Regions from separate parts of the Virgibacillus salarius genome, predicted to be linked through region 2. Evidence: a T-box and tRNA genes for the amino acid it is inferred to sense, from the RefSeq annotation. Region 2 holds a T-box; the other holds one or more tRNA genes.
The links. The T-box of region 2 lies ahead of alaS (alanine--tRNA ligase). A T-box ahead of a tRNA ligase gene usually reads a tRNA of that ligase, here a tRNA-Ala.
Positions count from the first base shown of each region.

Region 1 (11,478 bases), on a different contig from region 2:
CTTTCCGATTTGATACCATAATAGATGCTGTTAAATCACCATAAACACTATGTTCAATCTTTACATCTTTAACGGTAATACCATGGTCAACAAGTAAGTGAAGCTCTTCTTCTGTTCTTTCGGGAGTATGTTGACACGCAACAGTTCGTTCTACACCACCAATAGAACTATGTGGAATATATACGTATCCTTGACTTGTTGCAATAATTGGTTCATTCCTTGCTTTTAATAATGTGATATCACTAACGATTACTTGACGGCTTACATTTGCTAATTTTGCTAGTTCCCCACCAGTCGTTGGTTCATTATTTGCTTTTAGCTTTGCTAGGATAGCTTTTCTTCTTTCATCACCAAGCATTTTTTTCTTTTCATTCAATCTGATCACCGTCCATTATCTCATTCATCCATGTTAACGATTCATTGAAAACACTATTTCGCCAACTTTCTTAATAGCTGCGCAAGTTGAATCACATCATCCAACGTAGTATCTTGTCCAAACGAGATTCGAATAAATTCTCTTTGCTTCTCTTCCATAACCCCCATGGCAATTATTGTCCTTGCTGGAGATTGAAGTTCCTGATGACAAGCACTTCCCGTTGATATATGAAACCCTCTACGATTACATTCTAACATAACCCACTGACCCTCACGTCCATTAACCGTTAGACCAATTACATGCGGAAGTTGAACATCAGAGGGTGACTCAAATATCGTAAACCGTTTCTCCCAATTGCTACCTAAGTGTTCAATAAAGGTAGTTCTCAACTGATACATCTTTTTCCAATCTTTATTCGTTAATTTTAATGCTGCTGCTACAAAAGCAGCAATCCCTGGTGTATTAACGGTGCCTCCCCTGATTCCACGTTCATGCGTTTCGTTTGGAAATATTCCTGTAACTCGATATTCAGGTCGTATAAATACTGCTCCCACACCCTTTGGACCATATATTTTATGCGAGGAAAGAGACATTGCATCAACAAATGGACTAATGGATGCTATGTCTATCTTACCAAATGACTGAACACAATCACTATGTAAAAGAATGTTCTGTCCTCTTACCTGCTTAGATATTGCTTCAATTGGCTGAATGGAACCAATTTCACTATTAGCATGCCCAACTGAAATTAGAATCGTATCATTCTGAATGGCATCTGTTAAAGCATAAAAATCTAGTTGCCCATTTTGCAAGAAGGGAATTTCGGTTATTTTGAATCCCGCTTTCCTTAGATATGCTGTACTTGAAAAAACAGAGGAATGCTCCGCCATTGTTGTTATAATATGTTTCCCCCTATCTTGTCGGCTCAATGCTAGCGTAATAATAGCTATGTGATTGGCTTCTGTACCGCCTGAAGTAAAATAAATACCATCTGAAGAAACATGTAGTATAGACGCCAGTTTATCTCTACAGCTTTCCAATAGCCCTTTAGCTTTTGTTCCTTGATCATGAAGACTACTTGTGTTGCCCCAATAACTTAAGGCTGTCTCTTGGTATATTGCTAACACCTCTGGATCGATAGGTGTTGTAGCTGCATAATCGAAGTATTTCACATGAATCTCTCCCTTCTGTACGAAGTCCTACTATTCTATAACACTTGTAATTATTTTAATTATGTGTAATCATATATGTCAAGACACCTGTAAATTAACAGGAGGAAAGACAATGAATAAAATCGATGTCATTATTGTAGGGAGCGGGATTGCTGCATTGCAATTAGCTTATAAACTCAGTAATCACAAACATGTGATGATTATCACAAAAGGTCAAGTTAAGGACAGTAATTCTTTCATGGCACAAGGTGGGATTGCCGCCGCTATCGCAAAAACGGATTCTCCGCAGCAACATTTTCATGACACAATGACAGCTGGGGAGGGGCATGGAAATGAGTATCGTGTAAACGATCTTGTTGAAGAAGGTAAAAAAGTTATTGAAGAATTAATTGACGCCGGTGCTCCTTTTGATTTAGAGGCTGATGGATCATTGTCATTAGGTGTTGAGGGTGCACACCGAGTCCCTAGAATACTACATTCAGGTGGAGATCAAACAGGAAAGAAGCTTGTGAATTTCTTACTAGAATCATTACAAGCTTCTGATCACATCACATGGATGGAGAATGTAATGGTAATGGATTTGATTTTAAATAGGGATGGTAAATGTATTGGCATAAAAGCCAAGAACAGCAATGAGGAATTGCTGGAATTTTACGCTCCACATGTTGTATTAGCTTCCGGTGGTGCAGGTGGCTTATTCACGCAATCCTCAAACCACCCAACCATCTTAGGAGATGGAATTGCTTTAGCCTATCGAGCAGGTGCAAGCGTAGGTGACTTAGAATTTTTACAATTCCACCCAACACTTTTATCGGCAAATGGTAAAACAGTAGGACTTATTTCAGAAGCTGTTAGAGGGGCAGGTGCCATATTAGTTAATGATCGAGGCGAGCGAATAATGGAGGGAATCCATGACCAGCAAGATTTAGGGCCAAGACATGTTGTGGCCCATGAAATATTTAAACAGGTAACATCTGGGAAATACGTATTTTTAGATATAACTACTATTCATAATTTCAAAAAACGATTCCCTTCTATTTCGCAGTTATGTAAAGCACATCATGTTGATTTGAGTAAAGGAAAAATACCAGTGTTACCAGGGTCTCACTTCATGATGGGCGGTGTTGTTACAGATAGATGGGGATGCACATCAATAAAAGGGCTTTATGCGATAGGTGAAGTAGCATGCAGTGGCGTTCATGGTGCCAACCGCCTAGCGAGTAACTCACTACTAGAGGGCTTTGTATACGGAAGTCGACTCTCTATGTTTCTATTAAAAACGAAAGTAGAAGAATATCCTAAAGATTTTGTTCCTGCCCCAGATAACAAGAACCCACTTGAATCACTTCCTTTTACAAGGAAAGAGCTGCAGGAAAAACTGACACATTATGTTGGCATAATTCGAAATAATGATAGCCTTCAACACCATTTCGCTTGGTTAAATTCCTTTTCAATCGACCCTTTTGCAAATATTGATCAGTGTAGAAGAGCGGATATACAGACTTATTTCATGTGGATTAATTCCGTATTAATGACCCAGTCAGCTCTTATCAGAACCGAAAGCAGAGGTGGTCATATCCGTTCCGATTTTCCGAATAAAGACTACAAACGCTGGCTAAGAAAAAGTATTATCCATTACCGAAAAAAGTGAAACTTCAATCCATGGAGGTTTTGTTTATCCCCCACGGATTGTTAGTACCACAAGGGTATAACCTAAGGACTTTGAACCCATCGGACATTAATTGGCGGTTATATGCGAGATAAACGAAAACATGGAGGTTAATTATAGTGAACACCATGAAGCTAAAATCTATGCTTGAAAGCTTTTTTTTAGAGGATATTGGTAATGGAGATATATCGTCACAAGCTTTGTTTCAACCTAACAAAGAGGGGGATTTACATCTTGTGGCAAAACGCGCAGGAACATTTTGTGGAGAAGCGGTTATTGAAATAGGGTTCTCCATCATAAATCCTTTGATTAACTGCAACATTCACATAAAGGACGGAGAATTTATTACCGCAGGAACCGAAATTGCACACATTAGCGGTCCAATTATTGAACTGCTTCAAGCGGAAAGAGTTGTACTTAATCTGATTCAGCGCATGAGTGGCGTTGCTACCATGACAGCAAATGCTGTGAAATTAATAGAAGGAACAGAAGCAAAAATTTGTGATACGAGAAAAACCACTCCTGGATTACGCATGTTAGAAAAATATGCAGTTCAATGTGGTGGTGGTTATAATCATCGTTTTGGCCTGTATGATGCGGTAATGCTAAAAGATAATCACATAGCATTTGCTGGAACGATTACCGATGCAGTACAAACAGTTAAAAAGCGATTAGGACACACCACAAAAATTGAAGTGGAGATAGAAACAGAGAAACAGTTAATGGAAGCTATTACAAATAAAGTAGATATTATTATGTTTGACAATTGTTCACCGGAAATAATTAAAGATTGGCTACAATATGTTCCTGAAGGTATCATCACAGAAGCTTCAGGAGGAATACAAATAGAGCAATTACATGACTATGCAACAAGCGGAATTGATTATATTTCTTTAGGCTATCTAACTCACTCTGTCAAAGCGTTAGATATAAGTGCAACTGTAAAAATTAGAAACGTATAAATCGGAAGGGGAATTTTAAATGGAATTACTCCAAACGTTAATAGGTTCTCATACTATTCCAGAGAAGTACCTTCATTTATCTAAAGCAGAAATGGAGGAAAGCGTACAACATATTAAAAAAGACCTCGGGGATTCGCTATTTATCCCTGGTCATCATTATCAAAAGGATGAGGTCATTCAATTTGCGGATGCTGTTGGCGATTCACTTCAGTTAGCACAGGTATCCGCTAAAAATTCCAATGCAAACTATATTGTATTTTGTGGTGTACATTTTATGGCGGAAACCGCTGATATTCTTACAACTGCTAATCAAACTGTTTACTTGCCAGACATGCGAGCAGGTTGTTCGATGGCTGATATGGCTGATATTTACCAAACAGAAAGAGCATGGTCAAAGCTAACTGATTTATTTGGGGAATCTATTTTGCCATTAACATATGTTAATTCAACAGCTGCTATTAAAGCATTCGTCGGCAAAAATGATGGTGCTACCGTTACTTCTTCTAATGCGCATAAAATGGTACAGTGGGCATTTTCCCAAAAGGAAAGAATACTTTTTCTTCCAGACCAACATTTAGGAAGAAATACAGCAGCTGATATTGGCATCGAACCTCATGAAATGGCAGTTTGGGATCCTATTAAAGACGAATTGCAATTTACGGAAAATGTAGATGATATTAAAGTTATTTTGTGGAAGGGCCATTGCTCTGTACACGAAAATTTTACGTTAACAAACATTGAACAAGTAAGGAATTCCTATCCAGATATGAATATTATTGTTCATCCTGAATGTCGAAAAGAGGTCGTAGACGCCTCCGATTTTAATGGTAGCACGAAATCGATTATTGAAATCATAGAACGGGCCAAGTCTGGTACTTCATGGGCAATTGGTACAGAAATGAATCTTGTACAACGGATTATTCATCAACATCCTGATAAGCGTATTATTTCTTTAAATCCTCACATGTGTCCCTGCTTAACCATGAACAGAATAGATTTACCACATCTACTTTGGTCGCTAGAAGCTATTATCGAGGGACAGCCAATAAATAAAATAATTGTTCCGCAAGATGTGTCAACATATGCAACATTTGCGCTTCAACGAATGCTGGATCGTGCATAATGTTAAATAAGAAAGCGTGAACCTAGCAACGCATATGGTCTACAGGCGAATAATATTGTATGCTTTTAAATCAATCTGAAATATGGGTTGCTTTCCGCGAACCTAGCTAAAACTGTTAACCAAAAATCGCTTAGCAGTGTTGATCTTAGGACTTTCTGACTACGTAGGTATCACACATGATTTTTCTGCTAGAATAACTGTACGGCGATATGCGTTCCTTTTTGTAGGAATCAAAAGACAAAACTCTGAACTACGATCCACTTATAGCTTCACCCGATTATAGTTCAGAGTTCTCTTATCTCTACTTTCTTTTACTTCGACCTTCTTCTAGCATAACTAGAAAACATACTTTATCGGTTCAACCTCTTAATGAGCAAAAACACTCATTTTAGCGACTTCCGAGTATACTAGTTGCTTTATCTATACAAAGATTTACATTTCATTGTTTTTCACACAAACAAATAAAAATAGTTTGTGGTATGAAGCCATATCAAAGGTTGCTGAACCTGAACCATTCGTAACCACTAAGGTTACTTCTTTCTCCCGAAGTAAGTCAACCTGTCTTTTGGTTAAGAATAAGACTCGATATTTCCAACCATTTTCAATATTTATTGTTAAACGGACGCCATCGTCTAGCTCTCTTATCTCTCTCGTATAGACCGTAGCAACGCCAAAATCTCGCTTCGGTTCAATTTCTATCTCTGGTTGCTCTCCAGGATCGCCCGGTTCTTTATCTGTTTCCGAAATTCTCCCCTCAGAGGTATACGTAAACGGATGATCTGGATTACTGTTTAAGCTTTTTACAAAATCAACGGTTGCATCAATATCTGCCGGACCAGTAACAGGATTTTGTCCTAAATCTTTAATTGGCCCCTCAGAAGTCCCCATGAAATTATTTACTGTTAGTGTATATACTTCATCTCTGTCAATTTGGGTACCATCTGGTAAGGTTACTTTCACTACTTCATTTAATGTTGAATTCCATGTATAATGCAAGCCACTCACACTATAATCTGGTCCATACTGCGAAGAAATCTGTTCATTCAATATCGTGTAAATATCATCTCCGGTTACTTCAACAGTCATCAACGTATTCCCAAATGGCTGAATATTATATAAATCTCCCCATGTCACTTCACCAGCAAGAAGATCATCACGGATTCCTCCGCCATTCATCATTGCAAAGTCACTATCCATGGCCCAATTCATAGCATCAGCGAGTAAATTCCCTAATCCATGATCTCCATCAACAATGTAATCACCAGTTAAATCAGTGGCATTATATCCGATTACGTCATTCAAAATTGGCCCAATTTGATTTTGATACTTCTCCAATATCGCGGTAACATCTTCATCTGGCGTATATTTACTTTGATCAACAAATACTATCTCCGCCTCTTTTTGAATAATATCGCCAGTTTTACGATCGATTTCTAAATCAATATCAGCAAACGCCTTTCCATATTCTGAAGCTTGGACAATTAACTTATTATCTACCATACCATCAACAACTTGATGGTTATGAGCTGCAAGAATTACGTCCACAGCATCATCCACATTTCTGGCTAAATCAGCAGCCTCTCCTGTCGCACCGTCACCATCTTGCTCTGCTGGAATATGTGCGAGGATAACAATTGATTCGACTCCTTGTCGTTGCAACTCCGCAACCGCATCATTTACAGCAATCATCGGATCAGTAAATTCAATATCTTGGATTCCTTCAGGCATGACAATATTAGCTGTCTCCTCTGTCGTAACACCGATAAAGCCAATATCTACACCATCTACTTTTTCAATGTAGTATGGAGATAACATAGGATCACCACTTCCTTTATACACACAATTTGCACAAAGCAGTGGAAAATCCATACCGTCATATTCAGGAGTACCTTTTCCTTCAGGATGCTCTCCGCCATTTACCATTCTCAGCAGTTCCTCTGTTCCTTCATCGAACTCGTGATTTCCAACAGAGCCAACGTCAAACCCGATCGTCTCCATAACTTCAACGGTTGGTTCATCCTGTAATAAACCTGATACAGGTGAACTACCGCCTATCATATCACCTGCATGTACGACGAAAGAATTAGGGTGATCCTGCTCTCTTTCTTTAATAGCGGAAGTAACATAGTCGATCCTTCCATACATCTTTGATACGCCATCGCCATCAGGATCTAATTCATATTCCTGATCGATCTTCCCATGTAAATCATTAAATCCAAGTAACTGTACTTGTAAATTTTCATCTACTCGGTCCCCAGCAGGAGTATATCCATAGGATTCTGCCTCTTCAGGACTTGCAAAAAATACACGTTTTTCAACTGGTACATCTGCCCAATTATCTGGTACAACATACTCCTTTGTATCCGAATTACCTACATATCGTTGGAAGCCTTTCTGATCATCATTTGCTCGAAAAACAAACGGCAATTCCAATAAAGGTTTTTCTGGATTCCAAATACCAAGCCCGTTATCCTTTGCATCCTTTACAGCAGCCTGATATTCTGGATAAACCTCTTCATTAAATGGTGCAATAAAATACGTTGAAGCGAAACCCTGTTCAACCATTTCTAAATTAATATTCATTCCATCTTCTTTGCGAATAACCTCTGCTAATAATCTCCCATAATCGTCTGTTGGTGTGTCGCCAAGCCGAATGATTACCTCATCACCTGGCTGGATTAAATCATTCATATAAGCAGTCGCAGCATCCCCATGAAATTTTTGATTTTCATTTATCTCATCTCTAGCTGGGTCATCATTATGGGCTACATAGGTTTCCGGTGTATCCATATTAACAAATCTAACTCTTGTTTCACCTAATACTGGATTAGCAATACGAATAGTATCCCCATCTGTTACACGCTCAACTGTCGTTTCATACTCGCCTGCAGCAGATGGTGGATCAGGTTGTTCTGCAGCTAGTTGAAAATCACTTTGCTCCGTTGGAATCAATTGATAGCTGTTATATTGACTGACGATTCCTGTCACGTCATACCACTTCTCTTCAGCTATTTGAGTGACATCTAATGCATTTTCCATGACGCGTAAAGTTGTTCCATTAAAATCTCCATCAATAAAGGAGATATTATATCCTCCACCAGCCGGACTCTCTGGAATACTTGAAAGAAAGCCATTCACACGTACAAGCTCACCTTCAAGCGATTCTGCAGTAGTTTCATTTTGTAATGCTTCTAAGCTTACTTCTTGAATCTCAGGTAGTTGCTGATCTGTTCCCAATACTTCTACACTGGAAGGAACGATCTCTTTTAGCCCATTGTAAGAATCTAACTGGCCAACAACCTTGATTAGATCCCCCTTATTTACATCTGGTAATTCACCTTGTTCAAAAGAGAATAGATTAATGCCGCCAGTATCATCCTGAATGTATGTTGTAAATTGAGTACCATTACTAATAGCATCATTATTTACTGTAACAATTCCTTCTACAGTTACAGCTGTTCTATCATTAAGCTGCCTAGCTTCATCAATGGTAATTAAATCAGGATTCTCTGGATCAGGTTCACCTGGTTCACCCGGATCAACGCCATCTACGGTATGATCACCGAGATATGCAAATGTATCCTTGTCATAATTGGTCCACTGTCCCTCGTCATAGTTGGAAACAGGAGCAATAACGGATGAATTCCTTACTAGTGTTACATCCTTCGCAAAATTACGATCATCCCCAATTATACCAATAACATCCAAATTACTAGCATTTTGTTGCAAAGCAATGGAATCGTTCCCATTGAAATTAATTACATTACCATTTGTTTGATCTGCCACCTCTAATACTGCCTCATCTGCATTTGGATGAGCAATTACATATGCATCGTCATATGCCAACGTACCATCCAATGTCATTGTTTGACTAGGCTCATTAGCACCATTACTATAAAGCGCCAATTGATAGCCTGACAAATCCACTTCTTCCCCTGTACCATTATAAATTTCAATGGCCTTATTATAGGAGCTACCTTCGATATACTCTGATATAAACAACTCTTCCGTTGTTTCTCCGTCGTCTGTCGCGGCCACAGATGTACTTAATACTGGTGAAAAATTCATTAAAATCAACGTAAAAATAAGAACCAAATAAAAAGACTGTTTCACCCGTAATTTTCGCATCTTCTCCCTCCTTAAGGATAAATAATTTATTGTCATGTATTACGTTGACATGACACACTTTTACTATCGCATAACAAACATTGATAATCTATAATAAATTAGTAAATTTTTGGTAAATTCAAAACTATATTACTATTAATTCTCTAAAATAGTAAATAAGTACCATGAACACAGATTAACTGATGTTGATGGACTTGCAAAAACAACCATACTTATCTATAATCAATTTATGTACGGGGCATTAGCTCAGCTGGGAGAGCGCTTCGCTGGCAGCGAAGAGGTCAGCGGTTCGAGCCCGCTATGCTCCATTAATTTAATCATGATCCACATATAAAAAATACAAACTTAGCCAATTGGTGGATAAGTTTGTATTTTTCTTTATTTAGATACTATGCTACTTATGTGATTTAACAAACATAATACATCTGACATGCTCCTCTATTAGAGAACTGTACCTGCTTATTGTTTGCATTCCATAATCTTTCATTATCCATACAAACGCCCACCTGACTTAGCTTTCCTTATACAAGCACAGTTTTTGGGATATTCACTTTACAAATAGATAATTACATCCAGAACCCTTAGCTATATATATTAAATAGACTACTATCCTTAACACGATTACCCTTTCTAAGAATATACTATATAAAAATCGTATGGAGGTGATTGGATTGAGTAAAAACAGTGAAAAAAACAGTAATAATGCCCCAGGTCAAATTGTAGATTTCCTTTTAGATGCTACACTAAAAAAACATGGGGCATCGTTAAAGACAAAAGAATTAGATGAAAAGGATAAAGAAATGGTCAGAAATATGGTTAATCAATTAAGAAAAAATGTGGAAGAATTTACGCAAGAAAATAAAGATACCAATGAAAACAAGGAATAATAGTTATTAAACTATATTGGATACTAGACAAATAAACTATTTATAAAATTAACTTCCTTCCTATATATGGTATAGCATGCATAATGAAGCCTGGTAAATCAATGGATATGTACCGGGCTTCACCTCTTTCTGAGAAAAATATCTATCTATAGCAATAAATAGGTAGTATATCTTAGTACAATCACCCTTCCTATTTCCACTCTTAATCATAAAATATTCTAAACGAGAAGAAGGAGGAAATAATAGTATGCCTAGATCAAGAGCATTTGATGATGTAAGAGACCATAGGAGAAAATGCGATTGCCATCGATTTAAGGATATCTGTGATAGCTGCGATAGACGCGATAAACACCATCATTGCGATCGTGACAGATTCGATGATCGTTTTGATTCATGTGACAAGAGCTGTGGCGATGACAAAAAATGGAGAGCACTAGACACTTCCATGTGTCACCCATTTGATAAAGATTCCACGGTGGATCAGGAGGCAAGTGGAGAATTAAATAATGTGCAAAAGTCTCTCGAATCCATTATTATTAAGGATTCCTGTGATGTAGAGGTATCCTCATCAGATATCCAAGCTGCACTTAATCTCCAAGTTGCGCTTCAGGTAGCAATTGCTATCGTAATTAGCATTTCGATTGCAGATGGTCATAAAGCAGACGAAATAACTCAAGATCTGTTCGCAAAATTAAAATCTAGCCAAATTAACAAACAGCAAGTTTATATTGAAAACTCACGCGGAGTAGAAGTATCCACAACGGATACTGATATTGCTATTAACATCCAAGTTCTATTACAAGTATTGATTGCATTAGTAATTAGATTAGATATTTTATAGTTCTAATAAAAAATATATCACTCCTACAGAAACAAAGGCTATCCCAAATGTCTACGAAGCATTTGGGGTAGCTTTTTTTGTCACGGTAAAATGGCAATTTATAATTTTTTCACTTCGATTCCTGTAACTTATCGTACATAAGAAACCTAGAATCATACCGGAGAAATTCGCTTTCAACGAAATTACATCCTTCTTCACCTAAATCAATAAAGCTTGCACTTCAATTTACACAAATAACTCTAATACCAAGCATTCAAAATAATGTTTATCAGTCTTGCTATCCAGCAGTCTCCTTCTTTTTATAAAACCAGGTCGTTAAC
Region 1 is NZ_BAAACY010000044.1:27,839-39,316, reverse strand. Features, by position in the region: gene ABDZ84_RS06700 (transcription repressor NadR) at 1-376, opposite strand, end outside; gene ABDZ84_RS06695 (IscS subfamily cysteine desulfurase) at 430-1,548, opposite strand; gene nadB (L-aspartate oxidase) at 1,661-3,199, shown strand; gene nadC (carboxylating nicotinate-nucleotide diphosphorylase) at 3,337-4,179, shown strand; gene nadA (quinolinate synthase NadA) at 4,199-5,302, shown strand; gene ABDZ84_RS06675 (5'-nucleotidase C-terminal domain-containing protein) at 5,735-9,430, opposite strand; tRNA gene ABDZ84_RS06670 (tRNA-Ala) at 9,666-9,738, shown strand; gene ABDZ84_RS06665 (hypothetical protein) at 10,102-10,317, shown strand; gene ABDZ84_RS06660 (spore coat protein) at 10,763-11,158, shown strand; gene ABDZ84_RS06655 (ABC transporter permease) at 11,436-11,478, opposite strand, start outside.
Region 1: it has a tRNA-Ala gene. The T-box ahead of alaS (alanine--tRNA ligase) is inferred to sense a tRNA for this amino acid. The anticodon was not compared.

Region 2 (11,478 bases):
GATAGGTTTTTTATATGTTCAAGAGAATGTACAGCTTCAGTCTTTACAATTTGGCGGTGAGCAAGAAAGAAAACGTCGGGCTGGGACAGAAAATATTGCTGGCATAGTTGGATTTCAAAAAGCCGTTGAGCTTGCTATGGAAAATAAAGTTGAACGTAATGAATTGTATAGCTCCTATAAAAATCTGTTTCTTCGCCTGTTAGAAGAAAATGGTGTTGAGTTTCAAGTAAATGGGGATGTTAAGTCCACGATTGCATCGATTGTTAATATTAGCTTTCCAGGTACAAAAGTAGAAGCGCTTTTGACGAATTTTGATTTAGAAGGCATAGCTGCTTCAAGTGGTAGTGCTTGTACAGCGGGATCTGTAGAGCCTTCTCATGTATTAACAGCGATGTTTGGTAAAGAACATGAATGTACAACAAACTCAATTCGGTTTAGCTTTGGAATTTTCAATACAGAGGAAAATGTAGAGCAAGCTGCATTACGTGTTGCAAAAATTGTGAAGCGATTAGCTCGTTAAAAAGGATGGATAAATCATGAAAAGTAATAAGGACACAAGAGTTGTAGTTGGAATGAGTGGAGGCGTTGATTCTTCCGTTGCTGCTCTATTATTAAAACAACAAGGATATGATGTAGTCGGAATCTTTATGAAAAACTGGGATGATACAGATGAATTTGGTGTTTGTACGGCGACAGAAGATTTTGATGATGTTGTACGTGTCTGTAATCAATTGGAAATTCCTTATTATGCGGTTAATTTCGAAAAGCAATATTGGGATAAGGTATTTACGTATTTTCTAGATGAATATAAAGCAGGAAGAACACCAAATCCAGACGTAATGTGTAATAAAGAGATTAAATTTAAAGCATTCTTAGAGCATGCCATGTCTCTAGGTGCAGATTATTTAGCAACAGGGCATTATGCACAAGTCCGATCTCAAAATGATAGATACGAAATGCTTCGTGGAGTGGATGACAATAAGGATCAAACCTATTTTTTAAATCAATTAACCGAAGATATTTTGGGGAAAGTGATGTTTCCACTTGGGCATCTACCAAAATCAGAAGTTAGAAAAATAGCTAAAGAGCATGGATTAGCAACTGCTGAAAAGAAAGATAGCACAGGAATTTGCTTTATTGGAGAACGAAACTTCAAAACGTTTCTAAGTGAATATTTACCTGCACAGCCAGGACAAATGCAAACGTTAGAAGGGGAAGTGAAAGGAAAACATGATGGTCTTATGTATTACACAATCGGTCAACGGCAAGGACTGGGAATCGGTGGAGCTGGAGACCCGTGGTTTGTCGTAGGTAAAAATCTAGAAGATAACGTCCTTTATGTGGAGCAAGGCTATGCAAATGACAAGCTATATTCAGATGCTCTTATTGCATCAGATGTGAATTGGATTCATGCGGATAAAGTGGAGGAGAGTTTTACTTGTACAGCTAAATTCCGCTACCGTCAACAAGATAGTGAAGTAAAGGTAACCATTTTGGATGATGACCATGTCAGGGTTGACTTTATGGAAAGCCAACGGGCTATTACCCCAGGTCAAGCTGTCGTATTTTACAATGGAGATGTTTGCCTTGGTGGAGGAACAATTGATGAGATTAGAAAAGCGGACCATAGATTAGATTATGTTGGTTAATAAGGAGTTTTACTATGGATAAGAACAAACAAGCAATAGCGCACATGCAGGAGAATAAATTCGAAGAGGCTGCTGCATTGTTTACAGAAGTAATCGAAGAAAATCCAAACGACCCAGTTGGTTACATCAACTTTGGGAACTTGCTATTTCATGTCAATGATCTTCCTAGAGCACAGCGCTTTTTTGAGAAAGCGATCGAGTTGGATGAGCACGCAGCAACAGCTTACTATGGATTAGGTAATCTATTTTATGAGCAAGCACTCTACCCTAAAGCACAAGAAAACTTTCAGAAAGCTGTAGAGCTGGGCTTAGAGGAAGCAGACGTTTATTTTTTACTAGGAATGACTTTTCAACACCAGGAGCATTATAAATTAGCTCTTCCGTATTTATTACGAGCTACAGAGCTAGACCCAGAAGATGCTGATAGCTTGTTTCAATATGGATTAACGTTGGCACAGAGCGATCATTTAAAAGATGCAGAAGAAATCTTTCGAAAAGTATTAACAATAGAGACTAATCACAGTGATGCTAATTACAACCTAGGTGTTATTGCCCTATTTGAAGATCGGTTAGAGCAGGCATTAGCGTTCTTTGAAGAAGCGTTACGCATTCAACCTGAGCATGTCTTAGCTGCAAATGGCAAGGAAAAAACAGAGGGATTGTTGAAGAAGTAAGAAAATAGTGGAGTGTTTGAGATGGAACGAGACAAATATGCAGTGGAGGATCAAGGGTATATCAAAGGGGAACTTGTTTATACTATTTTTCACAATCAAGCTGAGCAGTTTTCGATTGCAAAAATTAAAGTACTGGAAACGAATGAAGCATTTAAAGAGAAAGATATTGTCATAAAAGGATATTTTTCAAATCTGCAAGAGGAAACTAGCTACTATTTTTATGGAACGTTTGAAAAGCATCCTCGTTTCGGCACTCAATATAACGTAACTTCTTATCAGACGTTTATTCCTAATTCGAAGGATGGGCTTGTTGCTTATCTTTCGAGTGATCTCTTTTACGGTGTAGGCAAGAAAACGGCGGAGAAGATCGTTGATCAACTTGGTGAAAACGCAATTACAAAGATTATAAACGATCCTAAGGCTCTAGCTAATGTAGCAGGATTAAAGCAAGCAACAGCAGAATCTTTGCGGACTGCGCTTCAAGAGAATCAAGGATTTGAACATGTTGCTGTCTATTTAGCTAATTATCATATTGGTCTGAAAATGGCACAAAAAATATATCAGAATTATAAGGATGAAGCTATCCATTTGATTGAGGAGGATCCTTATCAGTTTGTATTTGATATTGAGGGATTTGGGTTTCGGACAGCGGATGAAATAGCAAACCAAATGGGACTTTCTACGTCGCATCCGAATCGAATTGGAGCAGGGTGTATTTATGTGTTACAACGATCTGTTCAAGATGGCCATGTGTTTTTGCCTATGGATAAGTGTATAAATTTGGTAATGGAGCTGCTAGCAACAATAGACCTTTCTGAAGTTATTATTACAGAACGCTTAACAGAATTGAATCGTGATAAAACGATTATTATTCAGGATGGTCATGTCTATCTACCTTCTTTGTATTATGCAGAAGATGGATTTAGTACACATATTAAAAGAATTCTAACAAAGCCAATTGAACATCAAACCCCGATGGCTGAATTAATGAAGATAATCGGTGACATCGAGGAGTCCGAAGTTCTATCGTACGGAAAAGAGCAATTCACTGCGATTAATCAGTCGATTCATTCAAAACTCATGATCTTAACAGGTGGTCCTGGTACGGGAAAGACTACTGTAGTGAAAGGAATATTAAATGCGTACGCTACGATTCATCAATTATCCCTAAACCCGAAAGATTATGATAATGAGCATGAATTCCCGTTTATTTTAACTGCTCCTACTGGAAGAGCAGCGAAACGATTAACAGAATCTGCCGGCCTTCCTGCACAAACCATTCATCGATTACTAGGTTGGGATGGTAATAGTGGTTTTGATAAAAATGAACATGAACCATTAGCTGGTAGATTTTTAATTATTGATGAATTTTCAATGGTCGATAGTTGGTTAGCTAATCATCTATTTAAGGCTATTCCTGATGATATGCAAGTATTAATTGTTGGAGATGAGGATCAGTTACCATCTGTAGGACCTGGTCAGGTGTTATCAGATTTACTTGGAAGTGATTGCATACCGTTTGTACGTCTTACAGAAGTTTATCGTCAAAAAGAAGGTTCGAGAATTATTCAAATTGCTCATGAGATTAAAAATGACGCTCCAGTTCAATTACAAAATGATCAAGACTTTAGCTTTATTCCTTGTAATGAGCTGCAAATGGTGGATGTGATTACGAAAATATTTACAAAAGCTATGGATAAGGGGTTTGATGTTCGAGATGTACAAGTGTTAGCTCCTATGTATCGATCGGAAGCTGGTATCACGAAAATAAATCAAGCTTTACAGCAAATCATCAATCCGAAGACAGAGCAAAAAAGAGAAGTGAAAACACAGGATGCTGTGTATCGTAAGGGTGATAAGGTTATTCAGCTGGTAAATCAACCTGAAGACGGTGTTTATAATGGAGATATAGGTGAAGTAGTTGCGATTTTTCGAGAAGAAGAAAATACTGAAAATGTGGAGCAGCTTGTTATTGCTTATGATGATAAAGAAGTCGTCTATGAGCCGAAGGATTACCGAAATATCATGCATGCTTACTGTATTTCTATACATAAATCACAAGGTAGTGAATTTCCAATTGTCATATTACCTGTAGTCAGAACCTATCATCGGATGCTAAAAAAGAACCTTCTTTATACTGCAATTACGAGAAGCAAACAATCATTAATTATTTGTGGAGAACAGCAGGCGTTTGTAAAAGGAGTAACAACAGTTGATACAAATCAGCGCTATACCAGCCTAAAGGAGAGTCTTATCGCTAAATTAGACAGCAAAGTGATTGAACCTGAAGTGGAGGATGAGGACCAGCTTTCACCATACGATTTCATGTGACAAAACGTATATTTTTGGTTAATTTGGGTTAGCATGAGAGTAAGATTTGAGACAGAAGGAGCTCTATAGATAATGCGATGCCCAAATTGCCGTGGTAAGGATATTGGAAAGATAGGCACACAACAGTTTTATTGCTGGAATTGCTTTATTGAAATGTCAGTAATCAATGATAAATTAACTGTCCATCAGGTTGAGGCAGATGGATCGTTAAGTTCACTTAACGATCTATTCAGTGAAGACGAAAGAACGATCTATGAAAATCCTTAACTATGCTGATAATTACTTCAGTAGGATGAAGTGTCATCATGTTTAAAAACAATAAGCGTTTGAACTTCCTTTACTGGTTATTGATTGGCATTTTTCTATTCCTTTTCATTTTCTTACTGATAAAACTGTTTCCATTTTACAAAACAGTTTTTTTATTTCTATGGCATCTCTTAGCTCCATTTCTTATTTCCTGTCTTATAGCGTATTTATTATATCCAGTGGTAAATAAACTCCATAGCTATAATATTCCAAGGGGAATAGCTGTTTTACTCATCTATTTGTTATTTTTTGGAGGTACCGCATATTTAATCTATCGTGTCTACCCGATGATCGTCACGCAAGTTAGAGAGCTTAATGAACAACTGCCTCAATTCATTAATATGTATGAAAAACTGATATACCAAATGTACGAATATACATCATTTTTACCAGAAACCGTTCATGATAAATTTGATCACTTAATCGCGAGGGTAGAAAATGGCTTGGATCGATTACTCGCAAGACTTGTAAACGGATTTACAAAAGTATTCGATTTTATTATTTTTATTACGGTTATTCCTGTATTAGTGTTTTACTTTTTAAAGGATTATGACAAAATTAAGGCTTATTTTAAGCGGTTTATACCAAAGAAATATCGTAGTCAATCAAGTAAAATGGTCCATGCTATTGATGAAACGTTAGGTGATTACATTCGTGGTCAATTACTCGTCTGCCTATTTGTAAGCCTAACCTCACTTATTATTTTTAAGCTACTTGGAATGGATTTTGCTTTGCTACTTGCTATTCTTATGGGGATTACAAATCTAATCCCATATTTTGGCCCAATTATTGGAGCAGCACCTGCTGTAGCGATTGCCCTTACAGTCTCAGGGAAATTAGTTATATTTGTAATAGTAGCTGTATTTATTATTCAATTAATTGAGAGTAACCTATTGTCCCCATACATTGTTGGAAAAAGTATTAATATACACCCAATAGCAATCATCTTTGCTTTATTACTGGGTGGACAGCTTTTTGGAATTGTTGGCATGATTATAGCTGTACCAACGATGACGATTGCAAAAGTAATTATTAAGCATGTCATTCACTGGAGACAATTTCGTAGCAAGGAGCAAGAGGGGTAATTTGGAGTAGTATTTTAACCTGCATATAACTGAAGTCCCCCACTTCAAGAAACAAAGTGAAACCAATATGGGTAAGTGGGGATCGACTGCCAGTAAATGTCCGATTGGTTTGACTAACAATCAGTGGGAGAAAAACCAAATCCCTACTTATTGAATTTTCACTTTATAAGCAGGGATTCCTAAAAAACGTATCATTTTTAGTTTAGCAAGCTAGAAATGGTACGTTTTGTTGTGGGTAAAAAAGAGAAATTATATCGAAAACATTATCGAAATGCAACTCGTACTGCTAAATGGAAAAAACGATTATAAATACCTAGTATAAAAATGAGATAACTTATTTGCTTCATTTAATAGGTTAAAAGTACGAGAAAAATATTTAGAATTCAAGATGTTTAATGATTTCATGAAATAAGTAACAAAAATGCTAACTTTAGAACCGTTTTGTATATAGACACAAAATTGACATGATCAAACAAAGTATGAAAAGATGGAATAAAGTCCCAGATAAAGAATAGGTCTAAGAATGCTGGAGTCAAAGCGTAAAGCAATTATTTTATTTCTTATCGCACTAGTATTAGCAGTAGTATCTGGTCTTTAAAATGAAATTTCGAATCTGGCAAGTCTGGGTTATCAAAAGTTAATACAAATAACAACTTTATCTCAGTTAATCCTGCGTTTGTTTATTGTATTATTCGTTAATAGATTTTTTCAATTCTTCAACTTGTTTTACACTAATATTCTTTAACTCTTCATCTATTTCCTTTCGTTTCTTGTTAAATGAGTCTAATTGATTACTATTTATGATTTCTTCATTTTTTAAATCAATAGCGACTTTGGATAAGTTGTTAAACAATCGAGTGATTTTTCTATCCCTTTCATTTGTAACTTTGTGGATATCGAAGCTATTTGTAACTTCTTTTTAATTAGCATCACTTAAAGCTTTCAACCGAATTAATGGGGTTCTTATTACACAATCGGCTGCAAACGAATATGTAAAAGTATATTCTATTACCAAAAACGCTGGGAGTGCCAGAGATGCCGCGAATGATATATTAGCTACGACAGGGAGTTACTTACAAAAAAATTCGATAAGTAGTTCTGGAAATAAAGAATTTACTGCAAAGGTTAAAGTCAATATCCGGATGGTATTTTTACCTAAGGAAATATTCGGATATCATGTACCTTCCATTCCATATACAGCAAGTGCACATGGTAGGGTGATAGAATGAAGCAGTTTATCCAACAAGAAGAAGGGAACATAGCTTTATTCGTTTTAGGTATGTTAAGTATTATTATGATCCTGTTTTTGCTAGTAGTAAATATGGGAGGCGTTTTAGCCACGAAAGAAAAATCTAGTACGACGGTTCAACAAGCAAGCATGGCAGGATCTAGTATAATCTATGAGGAAGTACAGAAAATCATTGAAACGTATGAGTATGAGACGTTAGAAGGAGAGCTGCTTAGCTTCTTTGAAGATTTTGATGAAAATCTTCAAGAACGAACTGAGCAATTAGCAAGTAGAAATTATTATCGTGATTGGTCAGCAAATGAAATACATCTAGAAGCGTTGGACCAAGTAGTGAATGAAGCTTTACAACATGAAATGATAAGACCAAAACTGATAGAGTTACTCCAAGATGTAGATATTGAAAGTCAAGTGGTTGCAAAGGTTAAAGAGATTATTATTGATAACGGTGGCGTATTAGAAAATGCGAAATTAAAGATCAGTGAAGACCGTCTATTTGTAAGGGCAGCAAATGAAATAGAGGCAGTGTCCTATGATGGATAATTTAAAAGAGAATGTGTACCAAGAATCAGCTGGTCCAAAAATTGATTTTATTAACGTTGTGTGGGATTGGAGCACGGAGGTATCATTAGACCAACCATTCTAAATGGTATAGTTACGTATTATAACGAAATATTATCCAGTAGGGATCTGTTTTAATGAAGTAAAGAGGTGACAAATTGATTTTTATATTGTTAGTTATAATTTTATATAGTGTCCCGTTTATTTGGGTGCTTTGGTCATTTATAAACGTAAAAAATAATAAAAGGGAAAAGGTGAAATGGAAGTATCCTATCCTCCTTTTTCTGTTATTAATCTTGTTATCGATAATTGGAAATGTCTATCTATCTTCCACTTATACGATTCCTTTCTTGCAAACCTCGATGGAAAGTATGATCTGGCTAATCGTAGCAGCTGTGTTTTTAGGAATCATTGCCCTTATTAATGTATTTGTAACATTATCATTACGGAATAAAAATGTTTCTAAGCAATTTCATAATCCGAGAGTGATATGGAAATTAATTGGTGGGATGGCACTGTTTTTAGGATTCCTGTTTATTTGGTTTATGCCCTTTGGACAAAAGCTATCATATGTGATGGCTTTAGAGCAAGCAATGAATGCAACAGAAAATGCTAATGGTTCAGAAGAAATTACACTTTCACTAGTTAAATCAGAAAGTAATTGTCTTACAAAAAGAAATTGTTCGAATGAACAGTTTCACAATGTGATTTATGTGAAGAACAATATGGATGAGCCAAAAGAAATACAAATCAAGATACGCGCACTAGACAAGGATCAACAAGAATTAAAAGTTATTGACTCGAAGATCATGGAGGTCGGTGCGAATGAGTTACAAATGGTAAAAACGGAGGAAACCAATCAACAATCAAGTATATGGAATCAATATTCTTTTCAAACTGATGATAGGATGTATTATTTTCAACATCAATTTCGCTATAGGGAAATAGAATAAGCAATATATCTGTGTATTACATCAAGAGAAGGTGTAAGAAGTTTTTATGTCAGAAAAAAGCTGGAGAAGGTTCTATCTGTATTTAATGTTATTTATCTATATCATTTATGCACCTATATCAATTATTGAATGGCTCTCAGAATCAGGAGGTTTTCCTTTTACTGCAATTATAGTAGGTATAGCGCTGCCTTTATCCGAAAAATCACCTAGAGGGATTAAAGGAAATTTCAAAGAAAGATTCTGTCTCATAGGTATGCATCGGCGTTGACATTCCGCTCGATGTTTTTTATAATTACGCTAACAACTATACATGTAGAATACGTTGAAAGTTTTGAGTACATGACAATCGCTTTTAAGAGAAGGATTTCCGTTGGCTGAAAGAAATCCTAAGGTAGAATCATGGAAAGCTAAGCTGGAGTACGGTTAATTCCCGTCGGTGTCATACCGTTATAATGATAAAGTGATGAACAATAGTTCATAATTAGGGTGGTACCGCGATCAAATCTCGTCCCTGCAAATGCAGAGAAGGGATTTTTTTATTGTCTAGGTAATTGTAAAATTTGAACCTGTGGATAAAAATGGGCGTGTTGAGCTGTTCCAGCGGAGGCGACTTCACGAATTGCCCTAATCTAAGTTATCATCGGCTTGCATGTACACCGTGATTCCTTTATCTCCGTTGACTCGCTTCAGTTCGCTACGTTTCTAATCGGGCGCTTGCGCTTTTATTCTTTTCAGGAAATAAATAATCCATTTACTGCGCTCAGTTAGTCTTTCCTGACGAAAAAGTGATGTCAATGATTAATGACTTGATGTTCTATTCAACTATTTTTAGATTGGGAGGAAGTTTAAGATGAAACAATTATCATCAGCAGAAGTTAGGCAAATGTTTTTAGATTTCTTTAAAGAAAAAGGCCATCGTGTTGAGCCAAGTGCTTCTCTAGTTCCGAAGGATGATCCGACGCTACTATGGATCAACAGTGGTGTTGCAACATTAAAAAAATATTTTGATGGTCGGGTAATCCCTGATAATCCTCGAATCGTAAATGCCCAAAAATCAATTCGTACGAATGATATAGAAAATGTCGGTTTTACCGCAAGACATCATACGTTCTTTGAAATGCTCGGTAACTTTTCAATAGGTGACTACTTTAAAAAAGAAGCTATCGATTGGGCTTGGGAATTTCTAACGAGTGATCAATGGATTGGGTTTGATCAAGAACGTTTATCCGTTACAGTGCATCCAGAGGATGATGAGGCCTATGATATATGGTTAAAGAATATAGGTATTCCAAAGGAAAGAATTATTCGTTTAGAAGAGAATTTTTGGGATATTGGTGAAGGCCCAAGTGGACCGAATACAGAAATCTTTTATGATCGTGGCGAACACTATGGAAACGATCCAAGTGATCCTGAACTTTATCCTGGGGGAGAAAACGAAAGATACTTGGAAATATGGAACCTTGTCTTCTCCCAGTTTAATCATAATCCAGATGACACGTACACGCCTTTACCTAAAAAGAATATAGATACTGGTATGGGCTTAGAACGGATGGTATGTGTCATTCAAGACGCACCAACAAACTTTGAAACAGACCTATTTATGCCAATTATTAAAAAGACAGAAGAGTTAGCCTCTACAAAGTATGGAGCTAGTCAAGAAGGAGATACAGCTTTTAAAGTGATTGCTGATCATATTCGTACGGTTAGCTTTGCGGTAGGAGATGGTGCTGTTCCTTCGAATGAAGGAAGAGGTTATGTATTAAGAAGATTAATTAGAAGAGCTGTTCGATTTGCCAAAGAAATTGGTATTGAAAAGCCGTTCATGTATGAATTAGTAGATACGGTAGCAGACATTATGAAGGATTTCTACCATGAAGTAGTGAAGAAAAAAGAATTTATTAAAAATATGGTGAAAGTGGAAGAAGAGCGGTTTCATGAGACACTGCACGATGGCTTAGAAATATTAACAGCAATCTTGAACAGCGAAAAGGAGAAAGGAAGCACCTTATTCCCAGGAGTGGAAGTATTTCGCTTATATGATACCTATGGGTTCCCTAAAGAATTAACAGAGGAATATGTGGAAGCACAAGGTTTTACGATTGATGAAGAAGGTTTCCAACGAGAAATGGAAAAACAACGTGAGCGTGCACGTAACGCTCGACAAAAAGTTGATTCTATGCAAGTACAAGATGCTGTTTTCAGTGAGATTAATATCGATAGTGCGTTTGTAGGGTATACCCAAATGGAAGTAGATACTTCCATTGTGGCAATGATTGCTGGTAATGAACAGGTGGAAGTAGCAGAAGCAGGTGACGACATATATGTATTCCTAGAGCAAACACCATTCTATGCCGAAAGTGGCGGGCAAATTGCTGACAAAGGTTTCATTTCTACCGAGCAAGCTACTGCATATGTAAAAGACGTACAAAAATCGCCAATTGGGCAGCATATTCATCGTGTAAGCATTCAACAAGGTTCTTTACGTATAGGAGAAGCGGTTCATGCCATAGTTGAAAAGTCGGCTCGCTCTTTTATTGTCAAAAACCATACAGCAACTCATTTATTACATCAGGCATTAAAGGATGTGCTTGGTAGTCATGTTAATCAAGCTGGATCACTTGTTACGCATGAACGCCTCCGATTTGATTTCTCTCATTTTAATGCTGTAACCAA
Region 2 is NZ_BAAACY010000085.1:26,514-37,991, reverse strand. Features, by position in the region: gene ABDZ84_RS11245 (cysteine desulfurase family protein) at 1-520, shown strand, start outside; gene mnmA (tRNA 2-thiouridine(34) synthase MnmA) at 537-1,649, shown strand; gene ABDZ84_RS11235 (tetratricopeptide repeat protein) at 1,664-2,323, shown strand; gene recD2 (SF1B family DNA helicase RecD2) at 2,345-4,654, shown strand; gene ABDZ84_RS11225 (hypothetical protein) at 4,727-4,921, shown strand; gene ABDZ84_RS11220 (AI-2E family transporter) at 4,960-6,045, shown strand; gene ABDZ84_RS11215 (Tad domain-containing protein) at 7,271-7,834, shown strand; gene ABDZ84_RS11210 (hypothetical protein) at 8,011-8,805, shown strand; T-box leader at 9,119-9,321, shown strand; gene alaS (alanine--tRNA ligase) at 9,656-11,478, shown strand, end outside.